Regions from separate parts of the Agarivorans gilvus genome, predicted to be linked through region 1. Evidence: predicted binding sites of a transcription regulator. Region 1 holds the regulator's gene; the other holds the start of a gene.

Evidence for each region. The regulator MetJ, encoded in region 1, represses methionine synthesis genes. The targets are predictions, from matches to a motif close to TAGACGTCTAGACGTCTA.
Region 2: a site for MetJ is predicted at 7,061-7,078, ahead of metE (5-methyltetrahydropteroyltriglutamate--homocysteine S-methyltransferase). Genes of this name have one in related genera too.

The regions. Positions count from the first base shown of each region.
Region 1 covers NZ_CP013021.1:3,194,490-3,209,603, forward strand. Annotated here, with positions in the region: gene priA (primosomal protein N') at 1-165, opposite strand, end outside; gene rpmE (50S ribosomal protein L31) at 403-618, shown strand; gene AR383_RS15060 (ABC transporter ATP-binding protein) at 748-1,551, opposite strand; gene AR383_RS15065 (ABC transporter permease) at 1,548-2,450, opposite strand; gene AR383_RS15070 (ABC transporter substrate-binding protein) at 2,466-3,422, opposite strand; gene AR383_RS15075 (hypothetical protein) at 4,387-4,833, opposite strand; gene metJ (met regulon transcriptional regulator MetJ) at 5,005-5,304, opposite strand; gene metB (cystathionine gamma-synthase) at 5,458-6,615, shown strand; gene metL (bifunctional aspartate kinase/homoserine dehydrogenase II) at 6,645-9,053, shown strand; gene AR383_RS15095 (alpha-amylase family glycosyl hydrolase) at 9,204-11,279, opposite strand; gene fabR (HTH-type transcriptional repressor FabR) at 11,560-12,180, shown strand; gene AR383_RS15105 (DUF1422 family protein) at 12,190-12,528, shown strand; gene trmA (tRNA (uridine(54)-C5)-methyltransferase TrmA) at 12,582-13,688, opposite strand; gene AR383_RS15115 (DUF5610 domain-containing protein) at 13,835-15,016, shown strand; cobalamin riboswitch at 15,073-15,114, shown strand, end outside.
Region 2 covers NZ_CP013021.1:3,710,280-3,725,393, forward strand. Annotated here, with positions in the region: gene AR383_RS17610 (YjiH family protein) at 1-944, shown strand, start outside; gene AR383_RS17615 (HAD family hydrolase) at 967-1,614, shown strand; gene AR383_RS17620 (hypothetical protein) at 1,704-2,285, shown strand; gene rarD (EamA family transporter RarD) at 2,348-3,289, shown strand; gene AR383_RS17630 (endonuclease/exonuclease/phosphatase family protein) at 3,270-4,229, opposite strand; gene AR383_RS17635 (hypothetical protein) at 4,493-4,789, shown strand; gene AR383_RS17640 (GGDEF domain-containing protein) at 4,814-5,824, opposite strand; gene AR383_RS17645 (LysR substrate-binding domain-containing protein) at 5,926-6,837, opposite strand; gene metE (5-methyltetrahydropteroyltriglutamate--homocysteine S-methyltransferase) at 7,090-9,348, shown strand; gene AR383_RS17655 (MATE family efflux transporter) at 9,446-10,903, shown strand; gene AR383_RS17660 (DUF2375 family protein) at 10,905-11,141, opposite strand; gene AR383_RS17665 (HAD family hydrolase) at 11,296-12,012, shown strand; gene AR383_RS17670 (YciC family protein) at 12,050-12,730, shown strand; gene AR383_RS17675 (DUF4250 domain-containing protein) at 12,779-12,973, opposite strand; gene AR383_RS17680 (DUF2061 domain-containing protein) at 12,990-13,172, opposite strand; gene AR383_RS17685 (fatty acid cis/trans isomerase) at 13,353-15,114, shown strand, end outside.

The DNA of each region.
Region 1 (15,114 bases):
AACATCGCTGCTGCTGGGATGTTCCACTACCAGACCCACTTTTTCTCCCTTAGCAAAAGGCACCTTCACTCGGCTACCTATCACAGGCAGAGTAGCGCCTTGGGGGACGCTGTAATCAAAAAGGCGACGTAGGGGAATTGCTAAAGCGACGCGAACTATAGACACGAATTGATAAACTCTTATAAAACCTGTCTCATTCTACTGGCAGACTAGCTTGCGGCGCAAATGAACTACTTAGTGATTTTTGCTGCTTAATTGTCAATCAAGCTTGCTAAGCTCGATGGCTTCTTATATGATCCGCCACCTAAAAATTTATAGGCTCTGATAGAGTTGTTTTCGTATGGTGTTTGGTGTCAATTGTGGCGACCAGATGGCGATACGGCCCATGTATTGAGGTAATCCATGAAAACTGATATCCACCCAACTTACGAAGTACTTACTGCTACTTGTTCTTGCGGTAACGTAATCGAAACTAAATCTACTCGCACTGGTACTATGTTCCTAGACGTATGTGACAAATGTCACCCGTTCTACACTGGTAAGCAACGTAACGTTGATACTGGTGGTCGTGTTGATCGTTTCAACAAAAAATTCGCTGTATTGGGCGGCAAAAAATAAGCCAGTCTTATTTGAGTTGTTATACAGCAAAAAAAAGCGCCTAAGGGCGCTTTTTTTATGGCTGGCGTTTAAGCCAAGCCCAGTGTTTTTAATGGATGAGCTTAAACTCATCCATTTTCGTTTTGGGGCTTAGCTATCTAATAGCAGTTTGTCGTCGTCCAGTTCGCTTTGATCGTTACGTGCCTTAGCAAATAGATCGAGTAGATCTTTTACCTCGCATTGGGCGCGAGTTTCGCCACTTAAATCAAAGACTATCTTACCCTCGTGAAGCATGATGGTGCGATCTCCGTAGTCGAGCGCTTGGCGCATCGAGTGGGTCACCATCATCACAGTGAGTTGTTTTTCACTAATGATTTGTGAGGAGATATCCATGATTAAGGCGGCGGTTTTCGGATCAAGTGCGGCGGTATGCTCATCTAATAGCAAGATGCTACTGGGTTGCAGCGCCGACATTAATAAGCTTACCGATTGACGCTGACCACCCGACAGTAAACCCATCTCGGCATCTAAGCGGTTTTCTAAACCAAGGTTGAGTCGGCTGAGCTGCTCACGAAATAGTTGGCGAAGCTTCTCGTTTAAGGCCGAACTAAGTTTGCCGCGGCTGCCTCGGCCATAGGCCAAAGCCATGTTTTCTTCAACGGTTAAACTGCCGCAGGTGCCGGCTAAGGGGTCTTGAAATACTCGGGCGATGTCTTTGGTGCGCGCAGTTGCTGGCAAGCGGGTGACATCACGGGTATCGAAGAAAATTTTCCCGGCAGTAGAGGGAATGTCACCGGCGATCGCGTTTAGCAGGGTGGATTTCCCCGCACCATTAGAGCCAATCACCGTAACAAATTGTCCTTGTTCGATACTCAGATCAACGCCACGCAGGGCTAACTTTTCAGTGGGTAGGCCTTGATTAAAGGTGACATGTAGATTTTCGCAGCGGATCATTGTTGAGCCCCCTTGGCGCGTTTAGCTTTCCATTCATTGCGCAGTTGCGGGAAGATTAAGGCCAGCCCTACCAATACCGCTGTGATTAAATTTAAGTCAGAAGCGGTAAAACCGAGGAAGTCGGCATTTAAGGCTAGTGATACCGCTACGCGGTACAGCAGCGAGCCAATAATGCAGCTTAAAACAATCACTACCATCGAGCGGCTAGAGAACATCGACTGACCAATAATCACTGCCGCCAAACCCACCACAATGGTACCTATGCCCATGGTGGAGTCGGCAAAGCCGTTGGTTTGCGCAAACAGTGCGCCAGCTAAACCGACTAAGCCATTTGACAGGGCCAAACCTACATAGACTTTTTCTTTTACTACGATACCGTTGGCCTGAGCCATACGGGTATTGGCGCCCACCGCGCGCATGGCTAAACCGTATTGAGTATTGAGGAACCACGCCACAATTAAACCAACAATGATAGAGCAGGCCGCTACAAACAGTACTTTTAGGTACATATTAGGAATGCCTAAGCTTTCAAATGGTGTAAGTACTGTGGGTTCCATAATCAATGCGACATTGGGTTTGCCCATTACCCTTAGGTTAATGGTATACAAGGCCGTCATGGTTAAAATACTGGCCAGCAAATGCAGAATATTAAAGCGCAGGTTTAACCAAGCGGTGACTAAACCGGCGCAGGCGGCCGCCAATGCGCCTGCGAGGGTGGCTAAATAGGCGTTAAAACCTAGCACGATTAGGGTGGCTGTAACGGCAGCTCCCAAAGTAAAACTACCATCTACGGTCAGGTCGGGAAAATCTAATACGCGAAAGGTAAGATAAACCCCAATGGCCACCAAGCCATAGATAAAGCCGATTTCTAAGGTGCCCAAAAAAGCAAAAGTAGACATGAACTCGCCTTATGATTAGTAAATTTTATTGGCGCGCTGTTGCACACTTTGCGGAATGGTCACACCCATGCGCTGGGCCATTTTAGAGTTAATGAATAAGTTGGTACCTTCGGCCATTTTTACGTCGATATCACCCGGTTTTTCGCCCTGTAATACGCGCAATACCAATTCACCAGTTTGATGACCTAAGTCGGCGTAATCGTAACCCACGGCGGCTACTGCGCCACGTTCAACCGAGGCGGTATCGGCGGCAAACACCGGGATTTGAGCATCAATACCCACTTTTACTACCGATTCAAAAGCACTAATAATGGTGTTGTCGGTTGAACAGTAAATCGCTTCCGCTTTGCCTACGAGTTGCTTGGCGGCAATCATTACATCGGATGATTTAGGGGCAGCAGACTCTATCACCTCAATGCCCATCTCTGCGGCCGCGGCTTTCATTGCTTCAACAATGGCAACGGAGTTAGCTTCGCCGGGATTAAACGGAATGCCAATGCGTTTTAGCTCGGGGAGAAATTCTTTCATTAATGCGAGGTGTTGTTTCACATTCACCATGTCACTCAAGCCTGTCACGTTACTGCCAGGCTGGTTTAAGCTGGGTACTACTTTAGCGCCAACAGGGTCGGTAACCACCGAAAACACCACTGGGATATCTTGGCTAGCGCTAACGGCTGCTTGGGCTGAAGGTGTGGCAATGGCCACAATCACATCGGGTTGTTCGCCCACTAACTTACGAGCAATTTGGGCCGCGATAGCGGGCTGACCTTGAGCGCTTTCGTAGGTGAATCTCATTTTATCACCTGCGTAGCCGTGCTCTTCTAAGTAAGTTTTAATGCCATCACGTACGGCATCTAAGGCTGGGTGTTCAACAATGGCGGTGGATACCACGTAAACAGGTTCGGCATGCAGTGAACTGACCGCCAAACTTGCGCTTAATAGCATGGTTTTTAACACAGCATGTAGTTTCATAAATAGGTCCCTTTATTATCTTTTTCTATGGTGTTTGCGTTGCGGCATAGTTTACTTCACTGGTTAGACGCTGAAAACGGCTAGTATCAGAAAGCGAGAGTTTTATTCTTGGTTTTTGCGAGCAAACTCTAAGCCTTGCTGCATTATGACTTAAGAACAGCGGCGCGTCTGTGGGAAATAGCCAGTGGCGCTAAAGGCGGTGGTGATGTTGGACAGAAAGCAGCTTAAGTCACTTGCTCAGCGAGTAACAAATTTACCCGCCGAGGCATCAGCTAGTCGACTTAGCTAGCCCGCTTAAGCGAAAGGAATAGCCGAGCTTAAGGGCGGTTAATCGTCGTTATCTTGTTCGGCTAGGGTGGCTTTTTCTAAAGCGGGATCGGGTTTGTCTTTTTGTAGGTCGTGGAAAATGTTAGATAAGTATATCGAACGAAGAAGTCAAAATTACCGTATTGTTTTTCTTTCTTTATTCTTACCGCATAGTTACTGCCACCTTTTTGCTAAGCTATGGTCGGTGAAGCTTAATGATGTCACCGAAGGCGAAATATGACTGTCTTTAGCTTAGATTTTTATGAATAATATGGTCAATAATTGTGGAGTGCTCAAAAGCACAATGTTAAAGTCGAACCATAAATCATACTTGGTAAGCACACGGAGAGTTTGGTGTTGTTAAAGCGCAGAGTTTTTTGGTTAATTGTTGTAGCGGCGTTGTGTAGCGGACTGTCTTGGTATTTTATTGATAGTACTTCGGATCTAGTACTTGCACATTGCCTAATTGTTTTTTCAGTCGCCTATGATGTAATCAAGCATAGGCGAGTGAAAGTAAACTAGTAATTCGAACTGGTTTTTGTAGATGGTGCGGTTGCCAACATTCGTCCTAGCCCATCAGGAAGATCCTTTAGTGCATGTTGACTAGAATGTTTAGAGGTATTAATTACGTTGCCCTTAAAGTCTTTGGTTATTGTCGTTATGGTTTGAGTAAGTATTCTCGCCATATACGGGTGGGGGAATAAGAGAATTCATGGGTGAAGATAAGCTCATAAGTCCAGCCTCTTGCCATTCTTGGGTAAGGTATTTGAGCTTGTAATTCGTCCTTTGCAATGGCTGCCAATGTTCCAATCGCCATTCCTCCAAAACCACTTGTAGCTACTGTTACTCCAACGGTTAATAAAGCAGTACCAAAGTGGCCAGCTTGGCGAATGGTTTTTTCCCATTCCATGTTCCAGCGAGTGGCGCTTTCATCTGTTGGGAATTTATAAGTATGTGATTTAGTGCTGGTAGATTTCTGTCGAACAAAGCAATTAGGCGCTTTTCCTCTGCCTATCCAGTGTCCACCATCAGTCCAGTTTAATCTGTTAGCACACTTAGTTTCTAATTGTTTTCTTTGAGCAGCTGTTATTGTTTGAAGGTTCACGTTTGACTCCGATGTGTAAACTTATATTTTTATCAATATAGGCAGCTGAAATCAAATACTCCTTATTAAATAATGAAGTTAGCTAGACTTTATTAACTAGCTATTCATCTAAATTCAATGCGTTTAGGTTCACTTAGAAAAAAGCCGCTAAATGAGCGGCTTCCGAGTATCTTATTCTTCTTTATCTTGCTCGGCTAGGGCGGCTTTTTCTAAGGCCGGATCGGGTTTGTCTTTTTCTAGGTCGCTATCGTCAGGGAGGGGTTGACCAGTATAAGCGTGCAAGAAGGCCTCGCAGAGTAACTCACTGTTGGTGGCATGGCGCAAGTTATTAATTTGTCTGCGGGTACGCTCATCTGTGAGTATCTTTAATACCTTTAAAGGAATTGATACTGTGATTTTTTTTACTTGTTCGCTTTTTTTTCCGTGTTCAGCATAGGGGCTGATCCACTCACCGTTCCAATCTGTCGACATATTTGCAATACACACCAAACTAAAGAAACCCTATTGTAACGGGGGAAATGTCACTTAGCAATCCAACAGCAAAGACATTTAGACGTCTAGAAGTGTTGACGTCCTTTTTGCTAGTGGTAAAGTGGCAGGATATTTTGAGGGAGTAAATCAGCCATGTCTTTAAAAGATCTTCAGGCAGCAACCATTGCGGTGCGCAGTGGTATAGAAAGTGACAGCCAACATGGGGCGATAGTGCCACCTATTTATTTGTCGAGTAATTATAGTTTTGCTGACTTTAACCAGAAGCGACAGTTTGACTATAGCCGCTCAGGTAACCCTACTCGTCAATTGTTAGCCCAAGCGATTGCTGATCTGGAACATGGTGCAGGGGCGGTGATAACCAATACCGGTATGTCGGCGGTGAATTTGCTTACCGCGTTGCTTGAGCCTGGAGATTTGTTGGTGGCGCCTCATGATTGCTACGGTGGTAGCTATCGCTTGTTCGATAGCTTAGCCAAGAAAAATGCCTTTGAAGTGGCCTTTGTCGACCAAAATGATCAGCAAGCTTTAAGCGCGTTGTTAGCCAAGAAACCTAAATTAGTGTGGTTAGAAACGCCCAGTAATCCTTTGTTAAGAATTGTTGATATTCAAGCTATCGCGGCTCAAGCCCATGCGGTTGGCGCTTTGTTGGTGGTAGACAATACCTTTTTATCTCCTGCCTTACAAAATCCGATTTTGCTGGGAGCCGATATAGTGGTGCATTCGGCGACCAAATATATCAATGGCCATTCTGACGTAGTAGCGGGCATGGTGGTGGCTGCAGATGCCGAATTGGCTGAACACTTAGCGTGGTGGGCGAACTGTTTGGGCTTAACCGGTTCAGCCTTCGACTCTTATCTTACCTTGCGTGGCCTGCGCACTCTTAAAGCACGCATGAACGTGCACCAACAAAATGCCCAAGCCCTAGTTGCTTGTTTGCAACAGCAGCCTTTAGTTAGCGCAATTTACTACCCTGGCTTGGCAGAGCACCCCGGTCATGCTTTAGCTAAAGCCCAACAAGCGGGCTTTGGTGCTATGTTTAGTTTCGAGCTGAACGTAGATGAAAGCAAAATGGCGGCTTTCCTTAAACAGTTAAAGCTGTTTTCTTTGGCGGAGTCTTTAGGTGGTGTTGAGACCTTGATTGCTCACCCTGCCACTATGACCCATGCAGCGATGTCGGCTGAGGCCTTGGCGGAAGCGGGGATTTCTCAGCACTTATTACGGGTGTCTGTGGGCTTAGAAGACGCCCAAGATTTAGTCAATGATTTACAGCAGGCCTTTGCTCACTTGTAGTCTAGCCAGCATAGATAGAGAGGTTAACCATGTCGGTAACTAGGCATGTACATAAATTTGGTGGCAGTAGCTTGGCCGATGCCGATTGTTTTAAACGCGTGGCGGCAATTGTTCAGGAACATAGCCAGAAACAAGATCTCATCGTGGTTTCTGCTGCCGGCAAAACCACTAATCGTTTATTGAATATTATTGAGCTGGCGAAGCAAGCCGATAATGCGGCGGCTGAAGCCTTAGCGGCGCTGATCGATTTTCAAAGCAAGCTGGTGACTGATTTGCTTAGCGAGGCTCCGGCTCAGCTTATATTAAGCGAACTGGATAATGAGCATCGCCAAATCGCCGCTGTTTTAGAAGGCGAGTTGGATGTATTTAACGGTAATGAAGTGCTTTCTTTTGGTGAGCGCTGGTCAGCTCGCTTATTAGCGGCCTTACTTTGTGAACGCGATTGCCAAGCAGATTGGTTGGATTCGCGACAGTTCTTCAAAGCTGAATACGCAACCCAACCGCAAGTGGATGCTGAGCAAAGTGCTCCCCTGCTGGCCAAATGTTTAGCGGAAAAAGCCGCTTGCCGTATAGTGGTTACCGGGTTTATTTGTAGCGATAGTCAGCAACGCACCGTGACTCTAGGACGCAATGGCAGTGATTATTCGGCCACAGAATTGGCGGCCTTAGCGGATGCCGTGTCTACCACCATATGGAGCGATGTAGCAGGCATTTATAGTGCCGACCCGCGCTTGGTGAAAGAGGCATTCTTACTCGAAAACCTCGCTTTAAGCGAGGCTTACGAACTGTCACGTATCGGCAGCTCAGTATTACACGCTCGTACCTTAGAGCCCTTAGCGCGTTCGCGACAAAAAGTCAGTTTACGTTGCAGTTATGCGCCAGCATCAGGCCAAACCGTAATTCATCGTAAGGCGGCTAAGAGTAATGGCGCCAAAATCGTTAGCTCTGTGGATGACATCGTATTGTTGGAGCTGAGTTTTCAGCAAGATTTCCTCAATAATGCCAATGCCTTGTTGGCGCGTCTTGGTGAGCATCAAATGGCACCGATTACTCGCCACAAACATGCAGAAAGCGCTTCTTTACGCATGGCGTATACACCAGAGCGAGTAGCAGAAGCCTTAACTATCATCGATCAATTTGCAGCCGAGTTTGCGGTGACGGAAGTCGCCAAAAAACAAGGCTATAGCCTGTTGGCCTTGGTGGGGGCTGGAGTATCTGAACAACCACGCCAATGTTATTTATTCTTCCAACAATTGGCTGAGCAGGCATTAGAGTTTATTCACTCTAGTGAAGATAAGCTCAGTCTTTGTGCGGTAGTGAGAAGGGTCACCTTAGACCCGCTACTGATTGCGCTACATCAGCAACTATTTAAGCAGAAGCGTCGCTTAGGGCTGGTGGTCTTTGGTAAAGGTAACATTGGCAGCCAATGGTTGCAGTTGTTTAGTCAGCAGCAAGCAAAGTTAGAGCAGCAACATCAATTGGAACTTCATTTGGCAGGCGTGTTTTCTAGCCAAGCTGGTCATATTGATTTTTCTGGGGTGAGTGTTGAACAGTGGAGTGAACAGGGAGATACCCCGCTTATTTGGCCTGAGGTAATGGATAAGCTGAAACACCATCCTTACGATGAGCTGGCCATTTTGGATATCACCGCTAGTGAATCATTGAGCGCCTATTATGCTGAGTTTGCCCGTCATGGCTTTCATTTAATCACTGCGAATAAGCATGCTGGAGCCAGTGCTCAGGCTAATTATGCGGCGCTGCAACAAGCCTTTAGTGACCATTCTTCACTGTGGCTAAGCAATGCAACGGTAGGTGCCGGCTTACCGGTGCAAAAGAGCATTCAAGATTTACTTGATTCTGGAGACCAAATCCACTCCATATCGGGAATTTTTTCGGGAACTCTGAGTTGGTTGTTTCAACAATACGACGGCAGTGTGCCCTTCTCCGAATTATTAAACGATGCTTTAAATCAAGGCCTGACCGAGCCAGACCCGCGTGAAGACTTGTCTGGAAATGATGTACAGCGTAAGTTGCTGATTTTGGCGCGTGAAGCGGGCTTAACTATGGACTTACAAGATATTCAGCTACGCTCTTTGGTGCCTGACTCCCTAGCCCAATTAACTGTGGATGAGTTTTTAGATGCCATGAGTGAGCTTGATGAACCGATGTTACAAGCCTATAAGGATGCGCAACGCCAAGGTAAAGTGATTCGCTTTTTAGCTCGAGTTGATCATCAAGGCCAAGCGGAGGTTAGACTAACGAGTGTGTCTGAGCACCATCCTTTTGCTAATTTAAAACCCTGCGATAACGTGTTTGCGATTGAAAGCGCTTGGTATAAACAGAACCCCTTGTTGATTCAAGGGCCGGGCGCAGGACGCGAAGTTACGGCTGGTGCAATTCAAGCTGATTTAGTCACGCTGTGTAAGTACGTTCGATAAAAAAAAGGCCTCTTACAAACAGTAAGAGGCCGAACTAGGATATTAAGGGTGTTTACAAACGCTTGAAGGTTGCTACCTTCGCTCTAGCTTTAAAGGTTGCTAGATACCTTCTGCACTTCAAAGAAGGGCGATTGCCCTTCGTCTGGAATGTTACTCACACTTGCTTATCATCATGGTTCCGCCTGTTAAGGCAGCATTGATTTCAAAGCTGTATACATAGTTGCCGGCTTCGGGAATCACCACTGTAGACTCGGTGCCTGGACCGCTAGCTACGCTCATGGCTAACTCATTAGCAATGCTGGCAGTACCAGTAGCACTGGCAAATTCGTAGTTCCACTCAGCAGAAGCAAATTTGAAACCGAACGAGGTAGCTTGGCTTTCAGTTACCACTACTTGGTAGATGTTGTCGCCTTTGTAGCTAAACTGATGGCTGTCCGGAGTCGCGTTAAAACCATCTCCGCCAGTATAGTTTCCGCGGATCCACATGCCTTCGCCTAATGGACCGTCGCCAGCTACATCGGCAGCATTACAGTCAGCTAATGGGCCTGTGCCAACCAGACCACCGCCATTTCCTTGCTGAGGACCCTCTGCGGTAGGAGAGACAACTTCTAGGAATAAAGACTCTAAACCCTCGATTTCGATGCTATAGCTACCAGAAGCGATATCGATAGTTTCATTGCTTAACAGGTTACGTAATTGACCATTACTGCCAATTTCCTCACCGGTAACATCAATAGTAATGGTGCCGGTTGAAGTATTGCTAAGGAACAATACGGTGTTGTCTTCAGCTTGTTTATGGTCGAAGAAGACATCTGCCGAATGTTCAGTCGCAATGGTGGTACGCTCACCTTTGTATAAAGCAGGGTTCGCTGCACGCATGGTCATTAAGGCTGCGACATAATCGCGTAAATCAGCTTGGTTAGCATTGGCGGTAAATAGCTCGTTGTTGGTGCGAGCACCAGTTGGTAAGCCTTCTACTTTACCGTTATTGCGAGCTACGTGGTCATCACATAGGCCTAAATCGGCACAAGTCGTGTTGTCGACTTCCTCAGCAAAGTTAGGCACTTCATCACCGATTTCTTCACCGTAGTAAAGAGTAATAGGGCCAGTGTAAGCTGCTAAGAAAGCATATGCTGCTTTATGACGGTTCCAGTATTCGGCGTCACTAGGTTCGGCGATGTTGCCTCGTTGTAATAAGTCACCAAAACGCAGTAAGTCGTGGTTACCGATGAAGCCATTAGGAACAGCATGGGCTGGATTGGCAATTTGAGCACTGTAAGCAGAGGCTAGATTGCTGGCATCGCGTCCACCACTGCCACTCTCTTCAACCGCAAAGGTTTGAGTGATTGCGTAGCGCATTGGGAAGTCAAAGGCCGAACAAATGCCAGGCGCGGTTTCTGGACCATAACCTTCTTCACGGATTTGGCTACCACCGCCATCCCAAATTTCAGCCACCATGTAAGCCAGCGGATTTACCGTTTCACCATTCATGGTGTAAGTGGTCGCAGCAGAGGCATCTTCTACGGCTTTACGAATTTCACCCCAAGCGCCAATTGGCACTTGGTAGGCTTGGTCTAAACGCCAGCCGTCAATACCTAGCTCTTCTACCCAGTAGCTAGCTACTTCTTTATAAAATTCAAGGGTATCGTTGTCGGTACCAGGGTAACTTACCGGGTTGCTACCGCCAGATGGTGTTAGGCCATTAGGTGAAGGTGTTACATTACCTTTATGGTGGCCAAAAACGCCATCAAATAATACATACATGCCACGAGCGTGTGCTTCGTTTACCAGTGTTCTGGCTTGCTCAAGAGTGCCAAAGTTTGGATCGATGGCAAAATAGTTACGGGTAAAGTAGCCCGTTGCATCAAGTCTATCGCTGCCTTCTGAGTCGAAAATAGGCGTTAACCAGATGGCGTTCATGCCCAGATCTTGAATGTAATCTAGAGAGTCGATAACACCCTGTAAATCACCTTTGTGGTGGCTAGTACCATAACCCGTGTTGTAGTCATGGTTTGAATCACCGTCGATAAAGGCTTCGGTCATGACTTGATAAATGCGTAGCTCTTGAGCCTTTTCATAAACACCGGCATCACAGGCGTAGGCTTGATATTCGTAATCTGGGGTGGTTGGTGTTGTCGGTGTTGAATCATCGCCACCGCCACCGCCACCACAGGCGCTTAAACCAAATACAACTGCCATTGAGATGGCGCTTTTGGACCAATTCATTATTCATCCTTGCTAGATACGTCTTCGATAGCCAGAGTTAATCACAGAGCCTAAGGACTAGATACTTGATAGCGTTTTCAACTTGATGGAAAATTGACCTAGCTCGCATCTTTGCCTTTATTGAGAATCCGCTTTTTTGATGAAAGGCTTTTCACTTTTATGGATTAAATTAGAAAGCTAAATTTTTAGTGAAGCATTAATAAAAGCGGGATCTGACAAGATTTGGGTTTTTGACTTAGCGCGGTATGATAGCGCCACCAAGGTGAGGAAAGCGTAGTATATGAGTGGTGTAAGAGCACAGCAAAAAGAGAAGACCCGCAGAGCCATTATTGAAGCTGCGTTTACCCAGTTGAGTGCCGAACGTGGTTTATCGAGTTTAAGTCTTAGGGAAGTGGCCCGAGAAGCCGGCATTGCCCCCACGTCCTTTTATCGACACTTTGCCGATATGGAGGAATTAGGCTTAACTTTGGTGGATGAAGGTGGTTTAACCCTGCGTCAATTAATGCGTCAAGCTCGGCAACGCATTATTGCCAATGGTGGCAGTGTTATTGGCACCTCTGTAGAAACCTTTATGGAGTTTGTTTGTAATAACCCCAATGTATTTCGCTTGTTATTGCGTGAACGCTCTGGCACTTCTCCAGCATTTAGGGCCGCAGTAGCGAGGGAGTTTACTCACTTTATCGCTGAGCTTACCGACTATTTAGAGTGGCAGTACCGTTGTCCACGAGAGGATGCTGAGATCCAAGCGGAAGCGATGGTGACGTTGGTATTTAACGCCGGGGCTTCGGCGCTAGACTTAGCGGAGCAGGAGCGTCAGTTACTAGCAGAGAAAACGGTGAAACAATTACGTATCGTTGCCAAGGGAGCGGCACTGTATAATCGCTCGGAAACCTTAAGTTAAGAGGTGTTTATGCCAGTTAGAAAATCCTTATTAGTATTAGCCTTTATTGCCGGTTTATCGGGAAGCGCTAGCTTGGCGGTGTTAACCGTAGCGGAGCTGGCTTTTTCTATTTTCCCAATACTGACTTTTGGCCTAGCGATAGTGCAACTATATCAGCTATATATGGATAAAGACCTCAGCGAAGACTCTCCGTTATTAAGTGTGGCTGCATTTGTATTGGGGGCCTTAGCTTATTCGGCTTTGTTGCGTGCGCAACTGCCAGACTTGGGCAGTAACTTAGTGTTATTGATTATTTGCCTCGGCTTGGGTTTGTGGTTAATGGCAAAAATAGGTGGTTTTAAGCGTTAAATAGTTAGAGGCAGAGCTGCGCAAGCTTATTGCACAGCTCAAGCTTGAAGTATTTAGCTTCGTCGTTGCAGGTACATGCCCACTTCAATGTGATTGGTATAAGGGAACTGATCGAATAAGGCCCAATGACTAATTTGGTGAGTTTTACTTAGGCTCACTAAGTTGTCATATAAGGTATTGGGGTTACAAGAGATGTAGACGATGTTGTCATAAGCTTGCACCATGCCGAGGGTGGCATCATCTAGGCCCGCCCGCGGGGGGTCGACCAAAATGGTATTACATTGATAGGAGCCCAAATCTACCTCGGCTTCCTTCAAACGACGAAACTCTCTTTCGCCTAACATGGCTTGGGTGAACTCTTCAGCAGATAAACGTAAAATTTTTACATTATCTATATCGTTTGCTTTGATATTGTATTGCGCAGCTTCAACCGAAGGCTTGGCTATTTCGGTAGCCAGCACACGTTGAAAGTTTTTTGCTAAGGCCAGCGAGAAATTACCATTACCACAATACAACTCTAAGAGATCGCCTTGGCTGTTGGCCGTGGCTTGTTGAGCCCATTCCAACATGTATTGATTTACTACGGCGTTGGGTTGAGTAAAGCTATTTTCTATCTGCTGGTAGATCAGCTTTTCATTGTTGATAGTTAATACTTCATCTACTCGGTCTTGATCTAAACAAATTTTTTGTTTGCGTGAGCGGCCAATAAGCTGGATAGAAAAGTGCTGGCTGAGCTCGGTTTTTAATTGTTCGGCGGCTTGCTGCCAAGCCTCATCAATCGGCTTGTGATATAGCATGCTTACGATCACTTCATCACTTAAGGTCGATAGAAAATCCACCTGAAATAACTTGTGGCGCAGTAGAGAGTTAGCTTTTAGCTTCTCAATTAATAGTGGCATTAATTGGTTAATCAGCTCACTGGCTGGTGGAAAACTGTCTACTCGAAACTTCTGCTTAGTTTGTTGATCAAACATGATGTAGTACAGATCGTCACCTTCGTGCCACACTCGAAATTCAGCTCGCATTCGGTAGTGCTTCAATGGAGAGGCAAATACTCCAGGCTCCGGTGGTGAGAACTCGGCAAATTGTTGGCAGCGTTGGTTGACTTTTTCGGCCAAGAGTTCTTGGTATTGGTCTGGATAATATGCGATAGCGCTCATGGCCTCTCCTCTGTTCTAACAAGCTGCGCAATTTAAAGGCGCATTGCTTGCTTGTCCAGTTTATCTACAATAATAGTGAGATTATTTCTAAAGTTTTAATTTAGCTCGCCGATAAGGCTTGACTAGGGTAAATCCGTGGAGGCCTTATGAATGAACTAAATGGTGTGGGTAAAACGTCGGTGCAGCATTACGCTGAGCGTTTGTTAAAGCAGTCTAGCCCTGCAATAGAAAAGCGTAATGAACTGGCAAACGATAAAGCGAGTTTGCATAAACAAGGGGCTATCGCTAGCCACGTATTGTTGAGCTCGGTTGAAAAACACACCTTATCCATGGCCAGCGGTGGAGTGAGCTTAGCGAAACCCCAACAAGTCGAACTATTTGATGCCGAAGAAGTCGCGCGCAATGTGCTCAATTTTGTGGCCAGCTCTTTATACAGTGCCAAGCAATCGGGGATGCCTGAAGACCAACTTGCCGAGATGATGGCGCAAGCGCGTAAAGGCGTAGATATGGGCTTTGAAGGTGCTCGCGAAGAATTGGGTGATGCTGGCTTACTCGATGAGGAACTCGCTAAAGGCATCGATAAAAGTTATGACTTAATTCAAGACGGATTAGAAAAGATTGAAGAGGGTGATTACCAGCTTGAATCGGTGCCAATTCAACAGCAAATGGCTATGGCGAGTAGTCACTCCGCCTCTATTGAGTTAGAAACCGCCGAAGGTGATAAGGTCACCATCAGTTATGGCTCGCAATTAGCAGCTAGTTATAGTGAAGGGCGTTCTTCAATACAAGCGTCTTTGAGTTCCCAGCAGCAATTCAGCTTTTCTGTTGAAGGCGATTTAAATGATGATGAGCTGGCCGCTATTGCTGATTTAGTCAAACAAGTTGATAAAGTAGGGGCTCAGTTTTTCAAGGGAAATCTCGACCAAGCTTTTGAGCATGCCTTGAGTATTGGTTTTGATGAACAGCAATTGGTGGGTTTTGCGGTTAATTTTGAACAGCAGCAAAGCGTTGCGGTGAGCCAAGCTTATCAAACTGCAAATCAGCCAAGCGAAAACAGTTCTGAATTAATACCAGAATTAAGTGAGTTTTTAAGTTCTTGGCAAGAAATTCAAGCTAAGGTGAGCGCCCTGTTTGCCGAGCCGCAAGCTTCAACTGAACGTTTACTCGATGGGATATTGCCTCTATCTAGCCCTGCGGAACCCGCAGATAAAGCCGCTGATGTAGCACGCTTTAAAGGATTTGCCGAGCGCATGGCCGAGGCTTTAGCAATGTTTAACGCCCCACCGTCTAGCGCTCCTGCGAATAACGCTGCAGACAATATTAGTTAATTTCAAGTTGATAAAATATGAGGCTTTTTGTGCTATCAATCACATTAAGCCTCACTTATAATCTCGCCCGCTGTGGTGTTTCGTTTTTGCGAAACTTA
Region 2 (15,114 bases), 520 kb from region 1:
TAAGCGTATTCATCTTTGCCGGTTTGTTATTACCCTTGTTGCTAAATTTTGGTCTACTGGAGTTTGTCGGCACTTTATTAAGTAAAGTGATGCGGCCAATCTTTGGTTTGCCAGGGCGCAGCGCCGTGGATTGTATTGCCTCTTGGTTGGGGGATGGTAGCGTAGGTATTTTGCTAACCAATAAACAATATGAAGACAAACATTATACCCAGCGTGAAGGGGTGGTGATTGCTACTACTTTCTCTGCGGTTTCTATTACCTTCAGTCTAGTGGTATTGGCCCAAGTTAATTTAGAGCATATGTTTGCCCCGTTCTACCTTACTGTTTGTGTAGCGGGCTTGGCTGCGGCGATCATTGTGCCTCGCTTACCCCCGCTTTCTGGTTTTAAAGATTACTTTGTTGATGGCTCTTCGCGCCAGCAAGACGACGAAGTGATCCCCGCTGAATACACCACTACCGGCTGGGCCTATAATTTAGCTATCCAACAAGCTGGGCGAGCCAGTCATCCTAAGCAGCTATTAAAGCAAGGCCTACACAATGTATTAGATATGTTGTTGGGGGTACTGCCGGTGATTATGGCGGTGGGTACGGTGGCGCTAGTGGTGGCGGAATATACACCTATCTTTAGTATTTTGGGTAAGCCCTTTATTCCTGTATTAGAACTGTTACAGTTACCAGAAGCTGCCAAAGCGTCGGAAACCTTAGTAGTAGGTTTTGCCGATATGTTTATTCCGTCGATCTTGGCCGCGTCAATTGAAGCCGACATCACCCGTTTTGTTATTGCTGCGGTGTCGGTGACTCAGTTGATTTATCTATCGGAAGTGGGCGCCTTGATTTTAGGCAGCCAATTACCGGTTAAACTGTGGCAGCTATTTGCGATATTTTTGATTCGTACCATTGTAACCTTGCCGATTATTGCTGCTATGGCCCATTTATTCTTTTAAGTATCAGTTTTCTGGAGAACACATGAGCTATCAAGCTGCGGTATTTGATATGGATGGATTATTACTCGATAGTGAGCGGGTATCTTACGATACCTTTGCCGCCGCCTGTCACGACTTAGGGATTGAGTTTAAAGAACAGGTGTATTTAAAAATTATTGGTACTAATGCTCAGCAAATCAAACGCATCATAGTGGATGGTTATGGCCCAGAACTTCCCTACGATGAGCTTCGTGCGCTGTGGTTAGATAAGTACCACGCAATTACTATGCATCAGGCATTGCCGGTAAAAGAAGGTGTGGTAGAGCTATTAGAGTGGCTGAAGAGTAAAGCCATTCCTATGGCGGTGGCCACTTCTTCTAATCGCCAAGTGGCTCAGGTTAAGTTAACTAATGCTAAGTTGATTGATTATTTTGATAGTCTTTCCACTGGCTGTCAGGTCACTCATAGTAAGCCTCACCCTGAAATCTTTTTGACGGCAGCCAGCACATTATCGGTGGCACCAGAGCGTTGTTTGGCCTTTGAAGATTCGGATAACGGAGTGAGAGCTGCGGTGTCTGCGGGCATGCACGTTTATCAAATCCCCGATTTAATCGAACCTAGCGAGCAGCTTAAATCCTTGGGCCATCGGATCTGTGGTTCGCTTAGCGAAGCCTTAAGCGAACTACGTTAAGCGAGACTAACAGCCAGTAGTGTTTTTTTGACGCTGCTGGCTGGCATTGTTTTTGCTCTTATCGAATTATCGTAATTCGACTTGAGCAAATGATGATAGAAATTCAAATCAGTAACAATGTACAAGCTAGCCTTCCTCGAGAACTTCCTTGTTTACAACACGCGGCCTTAGCCCATAGCTGGAGCGCCCATGCCTTTGCGGTGGCCCAGCATGAGTGTTTAGCCGTGATTGAGCGAAACAGTGGTTATGTCATGTTGTTCTTCGATTTATGCCAAGAAGATTACCGCCACTTCTCGCGAGTTTGCCAGTTGCGCTTATTAACCGAAGCCATCGCTGTGGCTGATTTAGCCGAGGATGAAGCGCAGGCCTTAAAGCAAAACATGTTGGCTGATTTTCAAACGGTATTGGTTACCGATGGGGTGAACCATGCTATTACGCCGCAGCTGAAAAAGATCCAAGCTTTAGTATTAGGCTTGGCTAAGCGAGAAGGTAAAGTGCCTAAGCAACAATTAGATGAGTTTCGTTGGGGAGTGATCTTAAATGATTTCGCTCAACGCGATAATGGTGCTAGCCCTTATGCCAAGATGCAACAGCAATGGCAGGCCATCGCTGCTCGTAGTTATTCTGGACCAACCTGCGCATCAGGCAGCGCTGAGCGAGTGCTTCACTAGCTAAAAATGGCTTGCCATAGATCGTTATATACTGCTTAATCAGTTTTTTAGCGAATGTTTAAGTGGCGAGTTTGTCTTTTATTGGTGTTTCATCATCCCGATTCTATTTGGGTCTAGCTTCTTCTTTGGCGGCATCTTGTATGTTCGCCTTTTTGCCTTGGTATACCCATCAGTTCCCGATAAATGAAAGCAGTGGCAACTGGCTAGGCGCGCAGCGAATTCTCTGGAGTAGTGCACTGATGCTGCTAGGAATGTTTGCCTGCAAGCAGCTGCCTTTGGTGGTACAACAGCTTAGGGCTTGGCGAGCTTGGCCAAGACTATATTTGGCCGCTTTGTTGGTGGGCTTACAATTGTGGTTATTCATCTGGGCCCCAGTTAATGGATATACCCTGTCGGTGGCCTTAGGCTACTTTGCTCTGCCCTTGGTGCTGGTCCTGATTGGGCGCTTTGTTTACCAAGAGCGCTTGAGCCGCTTGCAATGGTTGGCGGTAGTGCTGGCGGCACTGGGTGTGGCTTATGCCTATTTGTTGGCTGACGGTTTGTCGTGGGTGGTATTGGTCATCGCTTTAGGCTACCCCTTATATTTCATGTTGCGCCGTAAATACCCCTTACCGAGTCAGGTTTCTTTCACCTTGGATAACTTATTGTTACTGCCGATTGCGCTGGCTTATTTGTGCTTGAATGACAGCGGAGTGACGACTGAGGGCTTAAGTGATAGCTGGTATGCACTTGCTCCCAACTTATATTACTTAGGTTTAGGCATTGCTGGTACGGTGCCGATGTTATTGTTTTTATTTGCCTCAAATTATCTACCGATGACCCTATTTGGTTTGCTGGTTTATCTAGAGCCGATGCTGGTATTTGGCGTAGGCTGGCTATTAGGAGAACGTTTAGCCGAAGGCCAATGGCCAACCTATGCATTTATAGTACTGGCCTTAGCGGTATTAGCGCTTGATGGTGTGCTCAGCTTCGTTCGGCAAAAGGCTAGGGGATATGTAAGTTAACGAGTAGTGGGCGGTGATCGCCGCCTACCGAATTAACCACCTGAGCGGTGCTAAAGCTAAGATTGGCCGAACTCAATACATGGTCAATGCGTATGCCGTGCCAAGAGGTATATTTGGTGTAGTTTATGCCGCTACCTACCTGATTGATAGCATTGCGCTCGGTTGATAAATAGCGTTGATAAATATTCTCTTGAACGCTCATATTAAAGTCGCCGGCGGCAATGTAGTAGTCTTGCTGTTTCGCCCAAGAGGCCAGTAAAGAAGTTTGCATATTACGGGTAAAGTGCAGGTCTTGAAACTCTTGTTCATCCACCAAACCATGGATTAACGCCGCTAGAGTAGAGCGTGGCGTTGGCAAATGAACATTGGCTAAGCTGATGGTCTTCCCTTGAATTTGGCTATGATAAAACACTGCAAAATTCCCCCTGCCGCCAAAACCGGTTCTGGATAAACTACCAATGTGTTCAAGCGGTGTTCTGCTTACCGTGCATAAGGTATCGCAATGGCTATACCAACTGGAGTCAAAAATTTGTTTTATAATTTCGGCTTTGGTTTCTTGCATAAAGATAATATCAGGCTGGTGAAACGCCACTAAGCGGCGAATTTGCTCAATATTGGCACCTCCACCACTATTTAGCGTCATAACTCTTAGTTCGCCTCCTTGCTGTTGCGGCAGGTTTAGTTGAATGTCTTGAAAACGAACGAATACCAGCGCACACAGCGCCCAAACTAGCCACTGCCATTTTTTGGTCAAAGGAAACAGTAACAGCGGTAATGCTAGCAGCAGCAATGCCCACCAACGAGGGGAAAATAGCAGTAAATAGCTGATGGTAATAGCTAGGGTGTTATCAGGAAAGTAGCCCAGTGAAGCCACTAGACCAGCCATTAACAGGCTAAACAGTGTTACTAGAATCGAGCTGAACTGCAGCAGTTTTCGCATAATCGGCCTATCCTTGGCGGACTTATTTATTGCAAGGGTGAGTAAGCAGAAACCACGGTGATGGACGTCGCTTACTTAAATAAGCATATTATCTTAGCCAAACTAATCGTAAACTTTTTGTCACGCTTAGCGCTTTGCTTACCCGCTAAAACAGGTACTGTTTTTTGACATTATTGTTGCTTTGTTTATTCAATTAAGCAAGAGTTTAGCTTCTGTATTGAAGCTGGATTGAGTTTTCAAACAGATTTAACAAGGTGAGTCTAATGTTACCGTTGTTACCGTTGTTGCCGTTATTGCTAGTGTTTCTGGTGGTTATGTTGTTGGTATTGTATCGACGTGAAGGGCATGAGAAGCTTTGGTTGCGACTGCCCACTTTAGATGAGTATCGCCAAGCCAGCTCGCAGCCCGCCGAACAGCCACTTAACTGTAAATATTGTCATAGCGAACAAACCTGGGAATATGGCTTGGAGAGTGTAATGGACTATCGTCGCGAATGCGCTTGCCTAGCCTGTGGTAAGCGCTTATGGCGAACTGAACAAGCCAGTATGCCAGTTAGCTAGGCTATACTGGTTTAGCGCTGTTGCTTAGCTTTGTTTGAGCGTGGTGATTTGCTTGGGCCAAGTTTGTTGGCGACCAGCTTGTTTAGCCTGATACAAGGCTTGGTCGGCACGCTCTAGCCAGTCATCGATACTTTCTTTGCCATTAAAACTGGCAATGCCCGCCGAAAAACTCACCTTTAATTCTTTGGGAGCGGGTTGATTGATTAATTCCGCTAGCAGTTTTTCGCTGGTTTGATAGGCCATATCGAATTCTGCGTCGTGTAGTAAAATAATAAATTCTTCTCCGCCATAACGAAATACCCGATCGTTAACTCGGGTATGCTGCTGCAGAAAGCCGCTAAACCACAGCAAAATTTGGTCACCAAGTGGATGGCCATGTTGATCGTTGATTTGCTTGAAGTGATCCAAATCCAACATGATCAGGCTACAGTGAATTTTACTGCGTTTATATTGCTGCTGGGCCTTTTGTAGTTCGTCAAACAAGGCCCGCCGGTTGTAGCAGCGGGTTAGCGAGTCCATAAAGGCCAGCTCTTTTAATTCAATGTTTTGTTTTACCAATACTCTGGCTAGCCCCCAGGCAAAAATATGGGAGGCAATCACGCCAAGAGTAAAACGTAAACCTTGATGTAAACCAAGGTGTTGCATACCCAAGATGATTGCCGCAAGGCTTACGGCAAACACTAAGCGCTCGGCGACATACAGTGGCAGGTGAATAAAACAAGCCAAAATTAATGCCGGAACAAAGTATTGGCCATGCATTTGCGATTGGGTAAGCGCCACCAATACCGGGGGAATAGCCAATAATAAAAACCACATGTCGGCGGTTTTATAGCGCTGAGACTCGGGTTGGTTAAACAGCAGAAATAATGAGATTAAAACAGCCAAGGTACAGGGTAAAACAATCAAGCCAAACCAGGTTATGCCAAACAGCAAATGAAAGATGGTGAAGTACGCACTAGGAATGAAGCCTGCTAGGTGCATCACCAGACTCATCTTGCGTTCTGTGTATTCGACAGGAGACCATCCCGCTACCATATTGCCAACCTTAGTGGGGTTACTAAAATGCAATTAACTGATTGCTATGTATTTAAAAATAAGATGATTTTAGCTATTCAGTCAACTTTAAGTTAGCTGGTTTACGGCTCTTTAGGGAGTTTTCTACAGCCTGCTAGGTGGCTTAAGGCATACTGCTTAATCAATTGTACAAAACGTTCTAATAGTTGTGGGTTGTCGGCATCGTTACGGTATACCGCATACATGGGTCGCCAAATGGCAGGCTCGAAGGAGTGTTGTTGAATCAGTTGTTGTTGTAGGTAGTTTTCTACGGCCCAATAAGGCATGGCGGCGACGCCCATGTTGGCGGCGACCATTTGCACCAAGGTGGCTGGATTGTCGGCGTATTTCCATTGTGCCGGCTCTAGCGCCTGCGGCTTGAGCAAGTAGTTATAAACATCTAGCCGCTGTTTGGCCACCGGATAACTAATGAGAGTATGTTGCTGCAGATCGGCGGCTACGATTGGCTGGTTGGGGCTAAATGGTTGCTGCGGTGAGGCAATTAATACCATTTCATATTCAAATAGCGCTTGATAACAAAGCTGGGCTTGCGGAATAAATTCTGAACTCAGTAGCAAGTCCGCCTCGCCAGCCAACAGCAAGGGCAGACCTTGGTAATCCCGGTCATGGCAAAAATGACTATTCACACTGGGCCATTGCTGCTGAAATTGGCGCAAGCTGGGTACTAGCCACTGAAAACAAGCATGGCAATCAAGGGCTAAGTTAAGTCGTTGCTGCGGACTGTTTAACTGTTGCTCGGTATGTTTGATGAGCGGCAATACCTGTTGCGCGAGTTGTAGTAGGGTTTGACCACTCGCAGTGAGACGAGGCGGTTGTTGTTTTCTGATCACCAATGACTCGCCGATGCGTTGCTCTAAATCTTTGAGTTGATGAGATAGCGCCGAGTCGGTAATAAACAGTTTTTCGGCGGCACTTTTTAAGGAGGAACTAGTGGCAATGGCTTGAATACAGCGCAGGTGCTTTAGTTCTAACATTGCTTCTCCTTCTCTTGGTAACGGTCACTGCCCAGATTAAGTGGCCCCTCCTCGCTTGTACAGTGAATGGCTGGACGACTTGTTTTAAAGTGAAAATATTTCATTTTTTTATAATTTATCTGCCGATTAATACGGCGGCTTGGTCAGCCACTTGAGTCAATTTCAAGTTCACTTGTTTTTTTATCAATTGTGTTTGCGGCATGTCTTGCTCAATATGGCCTTTTAAACATCTAGACGGCTAAAGGATAAGAGATGACGACCACACATGTATTGGGTTACCCACGAATTGGTAAGCAGCGCCAGTTAAAATTTGCTTTGGAAGCCTATTGGCGAGGCGAGCTCTCCCAAGCGGAATTATTTGCACTAGGCAAGCAGTTACGTGAAGAAAATTGGCAACTACAGCAAAAAGCGGGTCAGGCTTGGGTCACGGTGGGCGACTTTGCTTGGTACGACCAAGTACTAACTACCTCAATGATGCTGGGCAACCTGCCGCGGCGCCATCAATCGGCAGAGCTGAGTTTAGATAGCATGTTTGCCATCGCTCGTGGTCAGCAAGGCAGTGGTTGCTGCAATGCTGCTTCCGATATGAGCAAATGGTTTAATACCAACTACCACTACATTGTGCCGGAGTTTTCCGAACAAACGCAGTTCAGCCTGCAATGGCGCCAGTTGTTAGAAGAAGTCGATGAAGCGCTGGCACTTGGGCACAAGGTTAAACCGGTAATTTTGGGGCCGGTGTCATATTTGTACTTGGGTAAAAACGAATTGGGCGCGGCCAAGGATTTTGACCGTTTGTCTTTACTTAAGCAGTTACTGCCGGTTTACGCAGAAATTTATCAGGCCTTGGCTGAACGCGGTATCGAGTGGGTTCAAGTGGATGAGCCGATCCTTGGTTTGGAAATTGATATCGCCTGGAAAGGCGCCTTGCTGGAAGCCTATAAGCAGCCTTTGAGTGATTGCAAAATTCTTTTAACCAGTTACTTCTCTGATGTACTAGATAATACCTCGGTGATTAAAGCCTTAGCGGTGGATGGTTTACACCTTGACTTAAGTGCCGCGCCGGAGCAATTAGATGCGGTACTGAGTTGGTTACCTGAGCACTGGGTATTGTCTGCGGGAGTGATCAACGGGCGTAATGTTTGGCGGGCGAATCTGCCTGCGCTTATCGAGGCTTATTGCGCATTAAAGGCGCAATTAGGTGAGCGTCTATGGTTGGCTAGCTCCTGTTCGTTATTACATTGTCCTTTAGATTTAGCGGCCGAAAGTAACCTAGGTGATGCAGAGTACCGACTTGCCTTTGCCGAACAAAAACTCACCGAATTACAGCTGTTGGCTGAGGCGATTAATGGTGATAAACAAGCGCTGCGGGTCGCCCGCCAATACAGCGCAGCCTTAAGCCGCGTGGCTAGACCGCTCACTCAGGAAGAACAGGCGCAAGCCGCTTCAATACCGCGTCAACGCAGCCTTAGCTTTGCCGAGCGCCAAGCGATACAGCAACAACAGTTGGCATTGCCGTTATTACCTACCACTACCATTGGTTCTTTCCCGCAAACCCAAGAGATTCGTCGTCAACGTCGAGAATACAAGGCTGGGCTCTTGAGTGAGGCCGATTATAAAGCAGCCTTAGCCGAGCATATTAAACAGGCGATAGAGTGTCAGGAGCGTTTGGGTTTAGATGTCTTGGTACACGGCGAAGCCGAGCGTAATGACATGGTGGAATACTTTGCCGAACAGCTTGATGGCTTCATCGTTAGCCGCTTTGGTTGGGTACAAAGTTACGGTTCTCGTTGCGTTAAACCCGCCATCATTGTTGATGATATTAGTCGCAACCAAGCGCTAACCCTTGAGTGGGCTGAATATGCCCAGTCTTTAAGTACTAAGCCGGTTAAAGGCATGTTGACGGGGCCGGTAACCATACTGAGTTGGAGCTTCCCGCGTGAGGACATCAGCCGCCAGCAGATTGCTGAACAAATCGCCTTAGCCTTGCGTGATGAGGTGAATGACTTGCAGCAGGCAGGCATTCAAATTATTCAAATCGACGAACCGGCGATTCGAGAAGGTATGCCCTTAAAACGTAGTCAGTGGCAGGCCTATTTAGACTGGGCGGTGGCTGCATTTAAGTTGGCGGCCTCCAGTGCCGAACCCTCGACCCAGATCCACACTCATATGTGTTATAGCGAGTTTAATGAGATTTTACCGGCGGTGGCGGCTTTGGATGCCGACGTGCTCACCATAGAAACCTCACGCTCGGCAATGAGCTTATTACAAGCCTTTGAAGAGTTTGAATACCCGAATCAAATTGGCCCTGGTGTGTATGATATTCACTCACCCAATATTCCGAGTGTGGATGAGATCAAAGCCTTGATCACCAAGGCTGCGCAGCTGATTCCCTTAGCGCGGTTGTGGGTGAACCCCGATTGCGGTTTAAAAACCCGTGACTGGCAACAAACCGAAGCTGCATTAACTAACATGGTACTTGCGAGTCAGCAATTGCGGACGAGTTTGGCTTAAGCGGTTTAAAGCCGCTGGTCTATACGGGTCAGCGGCTTCATGACTTTGCTGGTAAATACACTTACACTAAGGCTAAGTTCCGGTTTGGTTAGCCCTTATGCCTAAGGCCAAGTTTGTTAGTGGCAATATCTTTCGCCACATCATTTTGATGTCATCGACCAATGCAATTGGTCTCACCGCCTTGTTTCTGGTGGATTTAGCCGACCTATTTTTCATCAGTTTATTAGGCGAAGCAGAGTTGGCCGCAGCGGTCGGCTATGCTGGTACTATCGCTTTTTTCACTACTTCTATTTCCATCGGCTTAGCCATAGCGATGACTGCTTTAGTCTCTAAAGCGATAGGTCAACGAGACATCGCTCGGGCACGTCGTTTAGTTACCCATGTACTGGCCACTGGCTTATTGATTAGCGCTAGCATTGCCGCTTTGGCTTGGTGGTTTGCCCCCGAATTGTTGTCTTTGATTGGTGCCAAGGGCACCACCCATGATTTGGCGGTCAATTATTTACGCATATTACTGCCGTCGTTACCTGTGCTCGGTTTGGCAATGAGCGCTGGGGCTGCGCTGCGCTCGGTGGGTGATGCTAAGCGCGCCATGTGGTCGACTTTAGCTGGTGGCGGGGTAAATGCATTGTTAGACCCGCTGTTTATTTTTGCTTTTGGTCTTGGCCTGCCTGGGGCGGCGATTGCCTCGGTGCTGGCGCGTTTTGTCGTGGCGGGTGTCGCTTTATACGGAGTATCGTCGAAACACCATTTGCTAACGGCCTTTGACTGGCGTTTATGGTTGGCTGACAACCGAGTGATATTAAAGGTAGCGGGGCCCGCGATGATGACCAATGTGGCCACGCCGATAGGCAACGCCTATGTGACCGCGGCCATTGCCGTATTTGGCGATGCCTATGTGGCGGGGTGGGCTGTAGTTGGTCGTATGATGCCAGTAGCCTTTGCTATGATTTTCTCTCTCTCTGGTGCCATAGGCCCGATCATCGGGCAAAACTTTGGTGCCCACGATTACCCCAGAGTACGCGATGCTTTAATTAAAGCACTGTATTTTAATACTGGCTTTGTGCTGCTGGTGAGCCTGCTGCTGTACTGGGCGCAAGGGCTAGTGATTTTGGGCTTTGGCGTGGCCGGAGAAGCTGCCAGCCTGATTAGCTTTTTCTGCACATGGATTAGTTTCAGCTTTATTTTTAATGGTGCGATGTTTGTGGGTAATGCAGCTTTCAATAATTTGGGCTATCCCAGTACCTCCACCTTGATTAATTTTGGTAAGGCGACCTTGGGCACTATTCCTTTTGTTTATTTGGGTGGTCAATGGTTTGGCCCCTTAGGGGTGGTGGCCGGACAAGCGGTGGGCACGGTGCTGTTTGGGCTATTAGCTTTAAGATTGGCCTTTTATACGGTGAATAGGGTGACCGAGAAACATCAACGCAGTTTGGAGGAGCAAGTGGCTTTATCACCAGACATGCCACTCACGCCTTTTTGTTCGAGTCGGGCTTATATGTGCGCCGAAGCTGAAATAGATGAAAGCACCAATGGAGATAGCATCAAACTGTAATTTAGGCAGCAGAAAGCGGCGTGAGTTGGCAGCGTTCGCCTAGTAAATTAAGCAGTTTTGCTTCGCCATCAATCAAGGCCACGATAATTTTGTCGTGCTTTAGTTGCGGGCTTAATACCACTCGTCCATGTTGGTTTCTGAATTGTTTTTTTACCAGCATCGAGCGCAGCTGCAAGGGATTATCCAGCGAATAATAGAGCACTGTCACATCATCAGCGGCTTGGGATTTGGCCTTCATAACGGTCTCTTTAGTTAGTCATACCCTTAGTAAACGCTAGCACGACTTATAGCGATCACCGCATTTTTCACTGAACTACCAAAGGCTTTCTGTAAACAAGCGTTGACTTCTCTAAGTGGCTCGCTAATCTGGCAAAAAAATAGCAGGAATTAGCATGACTGAAGTTTGTAGTGCACGTGTCTTAATGTTTGATCTTGATGATACTTTGGTTGACGACGGCCAAGCCACGGCGAGTGCTGCCAAGGCCTTATTTCAACACTACCAACCGCAACAGGAAGCCGCCGCTTTAACCCATTGGCAAAGAGCCTTGAAAAAGTATTACCCAGACTTTTTACAAGCAAAAATCAGCGCTTCTGAGATGCGTCAAGCCAGAGCCAGAGAAGCTTTGCAAATGCCGCAGCTGAGTGATGCAGAGGCCGAGCAAGCTTTTGAATACTTCATGCAACAATATATTGCAGCCACTCAGCTCTACGCCGAAAGCCTGGCTTGCTTAGCGCAATTGCGCCAACAGGGCTGGCGCTTAGCCTTGGTGTCGAATGGCCCAGAAGATATGCAACAACGCAAGGTGACCGCGGCAGGGCTAAATCCCTATTTTGAATTTGTTTTAACTGCCGAAGCTGCCGGCGCGGCTAAACCCAAGGCGGCCATCTTTCAGCAGGCAGCGCAACGGGCGCAGGTGTCGCTCAGTCAATGCTGTTATATTGGTGACAATTTAGCTAACGATGCGCAAGGCGCTGCTGCTGCCGGTATGCAAAGTATTTGGCTGAAGCGTGATGGTTTAGCTGCTCAGGTTCAGCCTTATCAGGGCGTGGCTTGGCAAATTTCTTCGTTAACGCAATTAATCCATTGTATCGAACTGGATAAGGGGTAAGTTCTGGTGAACATAGATAGAGCACAAGAGGGCCGTCATGGATTTTAGTCGCCTGTGGGATTGGTTGGCCGACAGTTGGCATTTTTATCGCCGGCATTTTTTTAGCTTAGCGGCGATGGTGGTGCCTTTTGCCATTCCCTTTGCTTTAGTTCAGAGCAGTTATTTCCAGCAGCCTGAACAATCGTCCCCCTATAGTTATTGGTTATATGTGGGCTTGGGCTTGCTGATGCAGCCGATTTATCAAGGAGCGATTATTCTCTATATGCGAGCGGTGTTTATGCAGCAACGCTGGTCTATTGCTCAATGTTTTCAGGCTTCTTTAAGCATTTGGCCCAATTTATTTTTGTTAATTGCCATGAGTTTTTGCTTAGTGATGCTGGGCTTAAGCTTTTTCATTTTCCCCGGTCTGGTGATTGCCAGCCGCTTGCTGGTAGCAGACATTGATTGTGTAATGAATAAAACACCGCCGATTCAGGCCATTAGTAATAGTTGGCGACAAACCGAGCCTTTAAAATGGCAGCTTTTGGCGGGGGTGATTGTGGTGGCGGGGCTAACCATGGTGCCAGTATGGGGCATTCATCGTTTTCTCTTAGCTCATCAGGCGGCAGAGTTTTGGCTATTTATTAATCGGGTAGCGGGGCAATTGCTAGAGGTTTATTTTTTGGTATTTGCTTATCGCGTATATAGCGTCATTCACTCTGATAAGCAAAGCGTTTAAAGCTTAACTAACAAGTCTTTGGCCGTGGCTTAGCGGCTGTTTAAGCACTTAAGCTGCGGTAAATTGTTGTTGGTCTTGTAGTTGGTAACCCGCTGCGGCCATGCGTTGTAGCAGCTGTTGTTGGTCTAACTCGTAAAACTGGCAAAGCTCTGTTAGCGTGGAAAAATCATTACGGATCTGCATGTTAACAATGCTTACCAGCATATGAATGTCCATGGTATTAACGCGTTGTTGGTCTAGCATTTCCCCTCTCCTTAAATTAATGAGTAGCGTGCAAACCCCACTTCAACCAGGCTTTTTCGTGGAAGAAGTAGGCAATGCTGTTTATTGTGGGTTCAACAATGGCGACTAAGCCACCAATCATAATGTCGCCAGTTAATATCCAAGTCACCAAAAAGGCAATGCTAAAATGCATACTGGCAAATGTGATGGTTTTAATCATGAGTTTTCCTCTGGTTAAACTCTACATGCAAATGATAATTGTTATCATTTGAGTGTCAAGTTGTTTGTGGTTTTTTAGCGTTTATTTTTGGTTTAACGGTGATTGGCTGGTGAGTGTTCGGTTATACTTGCGCAGAAATAGGCCGGCCTAGCCTGTGCTGTAAATATTCAAGGAAGAGATATGTTTAGACGCTTTGCTGTATTTTGGGTTTTACTGTTTGTGGCTGGCTGTTCCACCATTTTACTCAATCAATTTGACCAGCGTTTTGGTGAAGCCAGTGTGCAAACCCGTATCTATTCTGAAGACTATCCTCCCGCTGCCGAATTTATCGATGAAGTAAAACCGATCCTCGATCAACGTTGTGTGATGTGTCATGCCTGTTATGACGCGCCTTGCCAACTGAAGTTAACTTCGGCTGCGGGGATTGATCGAGGCGTCACCACCGCGCGGGTCTATAATGCTACTCGTTTGACCGCCGACCCCACCACCCGTTTATATGCTGATGCAAAATCGACCCAGATGTGGCGGCAGAAGGGCTTTGAGCCGGTGTTGAATGAGCGTATCCAAACCGAACAGGCCAACCAAGAAGCCGGCCTAATGTACCAAGCCCTGCAACAAAAACGCACTCATGGTGAAACCGGTGAAGCGATTCTTGACCCGAATGCTTACGACTTTTCTTTAGATCGAGCCCAGCAATGTGTGGGCATAGAAGGGTATGCCAAAGTACAGGCTTCGCATCCAGAATGGGGCATGCCCTATGGTTTGCCTCCCTTAAGTGATGAAGAGTTTGATACGCTCACCGCTTGGCTGGCCAAAGGTGCGCCGATGGCTGATAGCTTGAAATTACACCAACAAATGCAAGCTCAGGTGGAGCAATGGGAAGCCTTCCTAAATGGTGATAGCTTGAAGCAGCAATTGATGGCGCGTTATATCTATGAGCATTTGTATATTACTCACTTGTACTTTGCCGAAGACAGCCACACTCGACCTGCTTTTTTCAAGTTGGTTCGCTCGCGTACCCCTCCAGGAGAGCCAATTGATGAAATTGCCACGCGTAGGCCTTACGACGATCCAGGCGTCGCGCGGGTGTATTACCGTTTAGCGCCAGAGCGCGAGAGTGTGGTGGTTAAAACCCATATTCCTTACCTCTTAGACGAAGCACGAGCAGAGCGTTGGACTCGCTGGTTCTTAGCCGATGACATTCAGGTCGACAGTCTGCCTAGCTATGAGCCTAAGGTGGCGGGTAACCCTTTTGTTGCCTACCAAGAGCTACCTTTAAACGGGCGTTACCGTTTTTTATTGGATGATGCCGAAACCTTTATTATGGGCTTTATGAAAGGCCCGGTATGTAGAGGGCAGGTTGCGCTGAATGTGATTCAAGATCATTTCTGGGTATTTTTCACCAACCCCGACAATGGCTATGATGAAATACAAGCTCAGTTTTTAGCCGAACAAAGCGAACACATGAGAATGCCCTCGGTTGAAGCAAGCAATGTATTGCCCATCAGTACTTGGTTAGATTACTCGAAACGTTATCATAAATACCTTTACTCGAGGATTGATCTGGTTAGAAACTGGATAGATAAGGATGATGGCAAGCTTAATTTAGATTTGCTGTGGGACGGTGATGGGGAAAATAATAACGCTGCCTTAACTATTTTCCGTCACTTTGACAGTGCCAGCGTGGTTAAAGGCTTGGTGGGACGCCAACCTAAAACCGCTTGGATTATTGATTACCCCTTGTTTGAGCGGATCCATTATTTGTTGGTGGCAGGTTTTGACCCCTACGGTAACTTAGGTCATCAACTAGTGACCCGCATGTATATGGACTTTCTGCGTATGGAGGGTGAGTTTAGTTTTGCCGCCTTCTTACCAGCAAAAGAACGCTACGATGAATTACGTAGTTGGTACGTGGGCGCAGACAAAAACATTGTGGAATATG